3 regions of the Bradyrhizobium sp. I71 genome follow, and region 2 is predicted to be linked to each of the others. Evidence: predicted binding sites of a transcription regulator. Region 2 holds the regulator's gene; each other region holds the start of a gene.

Region 1 (3,274 bases), 1.2 Mb from region 2:
GCGTTGGTGAGACGGCCCACCGCCTTCTTGGCGCGGAGCAGCGCGACGCCGCCGCCGGGGACGATGCCTTCCTGCACCGCAGCGCGGGTGGCATTGAGCGCATCCTCGACGCGGTCCTTCTTCTCCTTGACCTCGATCTCGGTGGCGCCGCCGACGCGGATCACCGCGACGCCGCCGGCGAGCTTGGCGAGGCGCTCCTGGAGCTTCTCGCGGTCGTAGTCCGAGGTGGTCTCCTCGATCTGGGCCTTGATCTGGCCGACGCGCGCCTCGATGTCGGGTTTCTTGCCGGCGCCCTTGACGATCGTGGTGTTCTCCTTGTCGATCACCACCTTGCCCGCGCGTCCAAGCATCTTCACCGTGACGTTCTCGAGCTTGATGCCGAGTTCCTCGGAGATGAGCTGGCCGCCGGTGAGGATCGCGATGTCCTCCAGCATGGCCTTGCGCCGGTCACCGAAGCCCGGCGCCTTGACGGCCGCGACCTTGAGGCCGCCACGCAGGCGGTTGACGACCAGGGTCGCCAGCGCCTCGCCCTCGACGTCCTCGGCGATGATGACGAGCGGCTTGCCCGACTGCACCACGGCTTCCAGCACCGGCAGCATGGCCTGCAGGCCCGAGAGCTTCTTCTCGTGCAGGAGGATGTAGGCATCCTCGAGCTCGGCGGTCATCTTCTCGGCGTTGGTGACGAAGTAGGGGCTGAGATAGCCGCGGTCGAACTTCATGCCTTCGACGATGTCGACCTCGGTGTCGAGCGACTTGTTCTCCTCGACGGTGATAACGCCCTCGTTGCCGACCTTCTGCATCGCCTGGGCGATCATCTTGCCGATGGCGGCGTCACCGTTGGCCGAGATGGTGCCGACCTGGGCGACCTCGGAGGAGGCGGCGACCGGCTTGGCGCGCTTCTCGATGTCTTTGACCACGGCCGCAACCGCGGTGTCGATGCCGCGCTTGAGGTCCATCGGGTTCATGCCGGCGGCAACCGCCTTGGCGCCTTCGCGCACGATGGCCTGGGCCAGCACGGTCGCGGTGGTGGTGCCGTCGCCGGCGGTGTCGTTGGTCTTCGAGGCGACCTCGCGCAGCATCTGGGCGCCCATGTTCTCGAACTTGTCCTCGAGCTCGATCTCCTTGGCGACGGTGACGCCGTCCTTGGTGATGCGGGGCGCGCCGAACGACTTCTCGATGACGACGTTGCGGCCCTTCGGGCCGAGCGTCACCTTGACGGCGTTGGCGAGAATGTCGACGCCGCGCAGCATGCGGTCGCGCGCGTCTCCGGAAAACTTGACGTCTTTGGCAGCCATGTCTGCAATCCCTCGTGTTTCGTGATGTGTCTTGTTCGCGCTGTTTGCTGCCGCGCTCTCTCCGTCCTACCGGGCTTGTCCGGCCTGCACGGCCGTAGCCGCTTCGGCGGGGCAAGCCCGGGCATGTCGATGGAGCATTCAGCGGCCGTTCAGGCAGATGGCCTTAGGCCAGCACGCCCATGATGTCCGACTCCTTCATGATCAGGAGCTCTTCGTTGTCGATCTTGACCTCGGTGCCCGACCACTTGCCGAACAGCACGCGGTCGCCGACCTTGAGGTCGATCGGGATCAGCTTGCCGGTCTCATCGCGGCCGCCGGGCCCGACGGCGACGACCTCGCCCTGCGACGGCTTTTCCTTGGCGGTGTCGGGAATGATGATGCCGCCCTTGGTCTTTTCCTCGGCGTCGATACGTTTGACCACGACACGGTCATGCAGCGGACGAAATTTGGATTTAGCCATGACGTTTCCCTTTGGAGGCTCGCTTCGGAAGGAGTGGAAGTCGGTGGGGCGGCGCGACCGTCCACCCTCTCCCCGAGAGACCGAACGGCGCGCTTAGCAATCGGGCTTTCCGAGTGCTAATAGTGCGCCCGGAAATATGGCTTGGCCGCGATCCTGTCAAGCAAAGGTGGTTAAGCGATTGTTGAGGCGGATATAGGATGGTGGCATTGGAAACTCGTTCGGAGCGCCGGCGTACAGAAGGACGTCATTGCTCCGGCAGCGGTTTTACGCTTGGCTGCGGGAGGGGTGCGGCCGTCGTCTTGTTCGGGGGAATGCCATGATCAGTTCAGCTCACGCGCGCACGGTTGCCAATCTGGCGGCAGCCTCTTGTCTGGCGCTGTTGCTGGGCGCCTGCGGCGGCGGCATGAGCCTGCCGTCCTTCTCGTCGTCGTCTCCGCCGCCCGAAGCCGAGCCCGGCACAGCGCCGGAAATGCCCGCCACCATCCGCGCGGACGAGATCGTCGGCCGCTGGGGTCTCGCTTCGTTCCAGAACCCGGCCGACCGCGCCCGCACCGAGGCAGCCGCCCGGGCGCAGTGCAAGAACCCCTACGTGATCACCGCGGGCTCCTCCGGCGGCGTGATCATGCATCTGGCCGACCAGGCGACGCCGCAGGAGCTGCGCCTGAAGGGCTCGCCGAGCGGCAAGAACTACATCGGACCGGCGGGGCCGACCCCTGGGGAGCAGGATCGCGAGATCATCTCCTTCGACGGCCGCGTCCTGATCACCCGCTTCATCGACAAGGACGCCGCCACCCGCTACGGCAACATGGTCTACGTCCGCTGCGCGCCGCGGGCTTAAAGGCGATCGTGCGACTTCCCCTCTCCCCCTGTGGGAGAGGGTGGCTCGCCGCGTAGCGGCGAGACGGGTGAGGGGTCTCTCTCCCCACGTCTAACTCTCATTGGAATGCGCGGAGAGATACCCCTCATCCGGCGCTTCGCGCCACCTTCTCCCACAAGGGGAGAAGGGGCAGTCTCTTGTTAGGCGATAGAAATCAAAAAAACGCCGGCCCTGGGCCGGCGTTTTATTTTCTGTCGGTCTTGTCCGCTCAGTCGAACAGCGCGTCGATGTCGTCCTGCGAGGCATGGCCGACGTCGCCGGCGAGCTTCGGGCCGTTGAGGAGCTTCTCGTCGTCGCTGCGGTTGTCGACATGCGCGGGCACATGGGCCTTGATGGCGTCGACGCCGCCCCAGATGTCCATCATCGCGTTGATGTGCTGCTCGATGAACTTCATCGTGGTCATGACCTTGCTGATGCGCTGGCCGGTCAGGTCCTGGAAGTTGCAGGCTTCGAAGATCGAGATGACGCGTTCCTGGATGTCGTCGGCCAGCCGCTTCTGCTGATCGGCCGAGTCCACCTTGGACATTGCGCTGGCGGCCTGGTCGATCGATTCAGCGGCTTCGAGGATCTGCTGGGTCGCCTGCTCGGTGCCGCCGACCACCGCGCCGAGCTCGCCATTGACCTTGGCCATCTCGCCGCCGT
Region 2 (3,274 bases):
AATCATCGGCGAAGGCGGGTAGCCTGGCTGCCTGCGCCGCTGCGATCGCCTTGATGGCGGCATTGCTGCGGAAATCGCTGCCTGTCTCGTCCGGCTCGGACAGGCCGAGCTCTCCCGCCGACACCGCCTCGATGCCGTACGGCGCCAGCAGCTCCCGCATCTCGGCGAGCTTGCCGGGATTGTGGGTGGCGATGACCAGCTTGTCCGTGATTCGGCGGTGCATGGCCTATTGACTACGCCACAGCCAGTTTCTGCAAGTCCACCAGACGCGCGACGCCCTTGCGGGCCAGCGCCATCAGCGCCAGCAGCTCGGCTTCGGTGAACGGCTCGCGTTCCGCGGTGCCCTGCACCTCGATGATGCGGCCATCGCCGGTCATGACGAAATTGGCATCGGTCTCGGCCTCGGAATCCTCGGCGTAGTCGAGGTCGAGCACCGGCGTGCCGTTGTAGATGCCGCAGGAGATCGCGGCGACGTTGTCGCGCAGCACGTTGGCCTTGACCATGTTGCGCGCCTTCATCCAGTTGACGCAATCGGCGAGGGCGACCCAGGCGCCGGTGATCGAGGCCGTGCGCGTGCCGCCGTCGGCCTGAAGCACGTCGCAATCGACCGTGATCTGGCGCTCGCCGAGGGCTTCGAGATTGATGATGGTGCGGAGCGAGCGGCCGATCAGGCGCTGGATCTCGACGGTGCGGCCGCTCTGCTTGCCGGCGGAGGCCTCGCGGCGGGTCCGTTCCGAGGTCGCGCGCGGCAGCATGCCGTATTCGGCGGTGACCCAGCCGCGGCCCTGGCCCTTCAGCCATGGCGGCAGGCGGTCCTCCAGGGTGGCGGTGACCAGCACATGGGTGTCGCCGAATTTCACCAGGCACGAACCTTCCGCATATTTCACCACGCCGCGCTCCAGCGTCACGGGGCGCAATTCGTCGGGCGCACGGCGGCTTGGCCGCATGGGAAATCCTCCAAAACTCACGGGAAAAGGCTGCTCGCGGTGCTTGTAGGTGCGGCGGGGATGGGCGGCAAGGCTTTTTCACCCCCTGATTTCGCGGCCGCAAACGCCACGCTTGTCAGAAGCGCCCGGGATAGACAAATTACGAGTATCCGAGAGGAGTTACCGTCCGTGGCCCATCACGATCCGATCCATCTGATCGCGCCGCGCGCAGGCCTTGCCCAGCTCAACGAGCGTTCCCGCGACATCTTTCGTCAAATTGTCGAAAGCTATCTCGCGACCGGCGAGCCTGTCGGCTCGCGCAACATTTCCCGCCTGATCGCCATGCCGCTGTCGCCGGCCTCGGTCCGTAACGTCATGGCGGATCTGGAACAACTCGGCCTGATCTATGCCCCGCACACCTCCGCCGGGCGGTTGCCGACGGAACTCGGCCTGCGCTTCTTCGTCGATGCCCTGATGCAGGTCGGCGACCTCAACGAGGCCGAGCGGCAGTCGATCCAGAGCCAGCTCTCCTCGGTCGGCGAGGCGCAGTCGGTCGAGGCGGCGCTGGACCAGGCCTTGATGCGGCTCTCCGGCCTCACCCGGGCCGCCGCCGTCGTGTTGACGCCAAAATCCAATGCGCGGCTGAAGCACATCGAATTCGTCCGCCTGGAACCCGAGAAAGCGCTGGTGATCCTCGTCGGCGAGGACGGTCAGGTGGAAAACCGCGTGCTGACGCTGCCGCCCGGGGTTCCCTCCTCGGCGCTCACCGAGGCTGGCAATTTCCTCAATGCGCGCATCCGCGGCCGCACCCTGGCCGAGGCGCGGCTCGAGCTCGAGACCGCCCTTGCCGAGGCCCGTGCCGAGCTCGATCAGCTGACGCAGAAGGTGATCTCGGCCGGCATCGCCAGCTGGTCCGGCGGCGAGAACGAGGACCGCCAGCTCATCGTTCGCGGCCATGCCAATCTGCTCGAAGATCTGCATGCGCTGGAGGATCTGGAGCGGGTGCGCCTGTTGTTCGACGACCTCGAGACCAAGCGCGGCGTAATCGACCTGCTTGGCCGCGCCGAGACCGCCGAGGGCGTGCGCATCTTCATCGGCAGTGAGAACAAGCTGTTCTCGTTGTCGGGGTCCTCCACCATCATCTCGCCCTATCGGGATGCCGCCGGCCACATCGTCGGCGTTCTCGGCGTGATCGGCCCGACGCGGCTGAATTATGCCCGCGTGATCACGACCGTGGACTACGCCGCCCGCATCGTCAGCCGCCTTCTGGGGGGCTGACCGGCGTTTCCGCCGATCACGGGCGCTTGATTTTCGCAAGCTTAGGCACGATATCCGGGCCAACAATCCCTGAAACGAGTTCGAGATTAGAGCCGATGACCGAGCAAGACCGGCAACCTCAAGACACGGCTGCAGCGACCGGCGAGCCCGTGGTGTCAAAGCCCTACATCATGCCTGACGATCCCGAGCCCGGCTCGGTCGAGATGTTGCAGAAGGAAGCCGCCGAGGCGCGCGACCGCATGCTGCGGACGCTGGCCGAGATGGAGAATCTGCGCAAGCGCACCACCAAGGAGGTCGCCGACGCGCGTCTCTACGGCATCACCGGCTTTGCCCGCGACGTGCTCGACATCGCCGACAATCTTCAGCGCGCGCTCGATGCCGTTCCGGCCGAAGCGCGTGCAGCGGCCGATCCCGGCCTTACGGCGCTGATCGAGGGTGTCGAGTTGACCGAGCGCTCGCTGCACAGCGCGCTCGAGAAGCATGGTGTGAAGAAGCTCGATCCGCAGGGTCAGAAGTTCGACCCGAACTTCCACCAGGCGATGTACGAAGTGCCTGACGCGTCGGTGCCCTCAGGCACCGTTGTGCAGGTCATGCAGGCCGGCTACACCATCGGCGAGCGCGTGCTGCGTCCGGCGCTGGTCGGTGTCGCCAAGGGCGGTGCGAAGGCAGCCCCCGCCGCCAACAACAACGAATCGAACGGCGCGCCGAACTGATTGAACCTCATGGTGCGCAAAGCGGCCGTGTGAGGCTCTCCTCTGGGAGAGTCTTCGCTGGTGAGACAACGTCCTCTCCAGCCCCCCGCAAGCTAGGGAGCGCATCCCGCTTGCGGATGCAGCTATCCCTTCGGCTGGATGCCGTCGCGGACCGCGCGGAAGCGGGTGAAGGCGGGCAGCCACTGGTCGCGTGGGGCGCTGGCGATGATGCGCAATGATGCGCCGCCAGTCGAGAAGCGGATCCACTGCACCACGGTCACGGGGATCTTGTCCTTGCCGCTGACGCCGTCGATCCGGGTCTCGAAACCCTGCTGGCCGTTGATGCGAATCGGCTCGGACATGGTGATGCGCGACTCG
Region 3 (3,274 bases), 2.6 Mb from region 2:
TGTGCCTGAGAGGCTGGACCTTAGAAGTCCATGCCGCCCATGCCGCCGCCGGGGGGCATCGCCGGGCCGGCGCCGCCCTTCTTGGGCAGCTCGGCGACCATGGCTTCCGTGGTGATCAGGAGCGCGGCAACGGAGGCAGCGTTCTGGATCGCGGTGCGGACCACCTTGGTCGGGTCGATGATGCCCTTCTTGACGAGGTCGGCATATTCGCCGGTCTGGGAGTCGAAGCCGTAATTGTAGGCCTTGTTCTCCAGGATCTTGCCGACGATCACCGAGCCGTCTTCACCGGCGTTGATCGCGATCTGGCGGGCGGGAGCCGACAGCGCCTTGCGCACGATCTCGACGCCGGTCTTCTGGTCGTCGTTCTTGGTGCGCAGGCCCTTGAGCTGCTCGGAGGCACGGAGCAGGGCGACGCCGCCGCCCGGGACGATGCCTTCCTCGACAGCCGCGCGGGTCGCATGCATCGCGTCATCAACGCGATCCTTGCGCTCCTTCACCTCGACCTCGGTCGCGCCGCCGACGCGGATCACCGCGACGCCGCCCGCGAGCTTGGCCAGACGCTCCTGGAGCTTCTCACGGTCGTAGTCCGAGGTGGTCTCCTCGATCTGCGCCTTGATCTGGGCCACGCGCGCCTCGATGTCGGCCTTCTTGCCGGCGCCGTTGACGATCGTGGTGTTCTCCTTGTCGATCATCACCTTCTTGGCGCGACCGAGCATGTTGAGCGTGACGTTCTCCAGCTTGATGCCGAGATCTTCCGAGATCGCCTGGCCGCCGGTCAGGATCGCGATGTCCTGCAGCATGGCCTTGCGGCGATCGCCGAAGCCCGGAGCCTTGACGGCCGCGACCTTGAGGCCGCCGCGCAGACGGTTCACGACCAGGGTCGCGAGGGCTTCGCCTTCGACGTCCTCGGCGACGATGACCAGCGGCTTGCCGGTCTGCACCACGGCCTCGAGCAGCGGCAGCAGCTCGTTCAGCGAGGAGAGCTTCTTCTCGTTGATGAGGATGTAGGCGTCGTCCATCTCAACGCGCATCTTGTCGGCGTTGGTGACGAAGTAGGGCGAGATGTAGCCGCGGTCGAACTGCATGCCTTCGACGACGTCGAGCTCGGTCTCGAGCGACTTGGCTTCCTCGACGGTGATGACACCCTCGTTGCCAACCTTCTTCATGGCGTCGGAGAGGAACTTGCCGATCTCCTGGTCGCCGTTGGCCGAGATGGTGCCGACCTGGGCGATCTCGTCGTTCGAGGTGACCTTCTTGGAGTTCTTCTGGAGGTCCGCAACGACCGCCTCGACCGCGAGGTCGATGCCGCGCTTGAGGTCCATCGGGTTCATGCCGGCGGCGACCGACTTGGCGCCTTCACGCACGATCGCCTGGGCCAGCACGGTGGCGGTGGTGGTGCCGTCGCCGGCCGCGTCAGCGGACTTGGAGGCGACTTCGCGCACCATCTGGGCGCCCATGTTCTCGAACTTGTCCTCGAGCTCGATCTCCTTGGCGACGGTGACGCCGTCCTTGGTGATGCGGGGAGCGCCGAACGACTTGTCGAGCACGACGTTGCGGCCCTTCGGGCCGAGCGTGACCTTCACAGCGTTGGCGAGAATGTCGACGCCGCGCAGCATCTTGTCGCGCGCATCAACCGAGAATTTGACTTCTTTGGCTGCCATCTGGATTTTTCCTTGGAATGATTTGACTGGAGGGAGAGGGGGCTCTTAGGCCGCCTTCTTCTTGGACTCGCTGACTTCGAGAACGCCCATCACGTCGCTCTCCTTCATGATCAGCAGGTCCTGGCCGTCGATCTTGACCTCGGTGCCGGACCACTTGCCGAACAGCACGCGGTCGCCGACCTTCAGGTCAATCGGGATCAGCTTGCCGGACTCGTCGCGGCCACCCGGGCCAACGGCGACGATTTCGCCCTGGGAGGGCTTTTCCTTGGCAGTGTCGGGAATGATGATGCCGCCAGCGGTCTTCTCTTCTGCGTCGATGCGCTTGACCACGACGCGGTCGTGAAGCGGACGGAATTTCATGCAGTCCTCCTAAGCAATTGCACGTGTTGAGGATTTTGAGATTGTTAGCAGTCGTTGCCCGCGAGTGCTAGCACAGGCGAGGCTGAGATAAGCCAGGAATTTTGCGGGGGCAAGGCCTTCTAGCAGAAAAATTAGCACCCGAAAGCACGGACTGCCAGAATCTCTTTGCCATCGTTAACCGGCGTCGGGCCCGTATTAGCACGGAGCTGCATCTGCTGCTAAAGCATTGAATTTCAACAGCTTGTTAAACTTTTAGGCTTGAGATGGGTTGTCAGTTTGCGTCACATTTCTCTCATGTGAGCGCATCGTTTCCGGGTGGCTCCCGGGGCACCGAGCAAGCCACCCCCCGAATGCGCTCCTGCAAAGGAGGTTTGGCATGGGACTGCGGAGTGGGGGCGTTTCCGAGGATTTCCGGAAACAGATGCTGGGCTACGGACTGACGACGGCGCAAATTCTCTATCGGATGCCGGATCATCCGTCGCTGCTCCAGACCTACGTCTGGCAGAACTACGACATGTTTCCGAAATTTCCGGCGCTGAAGGATTTCCTGGCGTTCTGGCAGGAAAAGCTCGACGGCCCCCTGCATTCGGTCACGGTGGCGCATTCCAAGCTGATCAAGCCGGCCGAGCTGTGCGCCGTGGACGGCGTGTTCCGGCTGCATTGAGTGAGCAGAGATTAGCCGCCGCCGCTGCAGTAGCGTGTCCACATCGCGCGATAGGCGTCGTCTACGGCTTGCGCATATGAGATGGGGTTGCCGGCGGCCGCAGCGTTGATCTGTGCGGGCAGTTCGCGGCGCAATCGATCGAGATCGCCGATCCGCGCCGCGCGGCCGACTGCGATCTCGACATATGCCTCATCGCTGTCTGCGACCCAGTCCGGCAAGCCAAGCGCGGTGAGGATGGCGCCGGCGGCACGGCTGGGCAGACTGTTCCCGAGCTTCGCCACCACGGGCACCCCCATCTGCAGGGCTTCCAACGTGCTGACGCCGCCGTTCTGCGGGAACGGGTCGAGCGCAATGTCGATGCGATTGAACGATGCCAGATGTTCGCTCCGCAAGGTGGCTCCGAGCAGATCGACGCGTTCGGCCGTCAATCGACAAGCCGCAAATCGCGCCAGCAGCTTGTCGCGAACCAGCTGATCGTCCAGCGCAACATCCTTGATCAGCAGTCGCGAGCCAGGGAGCCGCGCGAGAATCCTGGACCAGACTTCCGCGGCCTCGTCCGAAATCTTGCTGATGCGGTTGAAGACACCGA

Evidence for each region. The regulator HrcA, encoded in region 2, represses chaperone genes, less so after heat shock. The targets are predictions, from matches to a motif close to GTTAGCACTCNCNNNNNGNGAGTGCTAAC.
Region 1: the regulator HrcA is predicted to act here: its motif matches at 1,848-1,876, upstream of FJV43_RS22385 (co-chaperone GroES).
Region 3: the regulator HrcA is predicted to act here: its motif matches at 2,065-2,093, upstream of FJV43_RS04235 (co-chaperone GroES).

Annotation. Positions count from the first base shown of each region.
Region 1 covers NZ_CP059398.1:4,643,946-4,647,219, forward strand. The annotation lists gene groL (chaperonin GroEL) at 1-1,295, opposite strand, end outside; gene FJV43_RS22385 (co-chaperone GroES) at 1,459-1,755, opposite strand; gene FJV43_RS22390 (hypothetical protein) at 2,072-2,593, shown strand; gene FJV43_RS22395 (protein phosphatase CheZ) at 2,841-3,274, opposite strand, start outside.
Region 2 covers NZ_CP059398.1:3,438,754-3,442,027, reverse strand. The annotation lists gene rdgB (RdgB/HAM1 family non-canonical purine NTP pyrophosphatase) at 1-223, opposite strand, end outside; gene rph (ribonuclease PH) at 234-947, opposite strand; gene hrcA (heat-inducible transcriptional repressor HrcA) at 1,116-2,204, shown strand; gene grpE (nucleotide exchange factor GrpE) at 2,300-2,917, shown strand; gene FJV43_RS16680 (hypothetical protein) at 3,040-3,274, opposite strand, start outside.
Region 3 covers NZ_CP059398.1:842,159-845,432, reverse strand. The annotation lists gene groL (chaperonin GroEL) at 21-1,661, opposite strand; gene FJV43_RS04235 (co-chaperone GroES) at 1,707-2,021, opposite strand; gene FJV43_RS04230 (usg protein) at 2,398-2,685, shown strand; gene FJV43_RS04225 (tetratricopeptide repeat protein) at 2,697-3,274, opposite strand, start outside.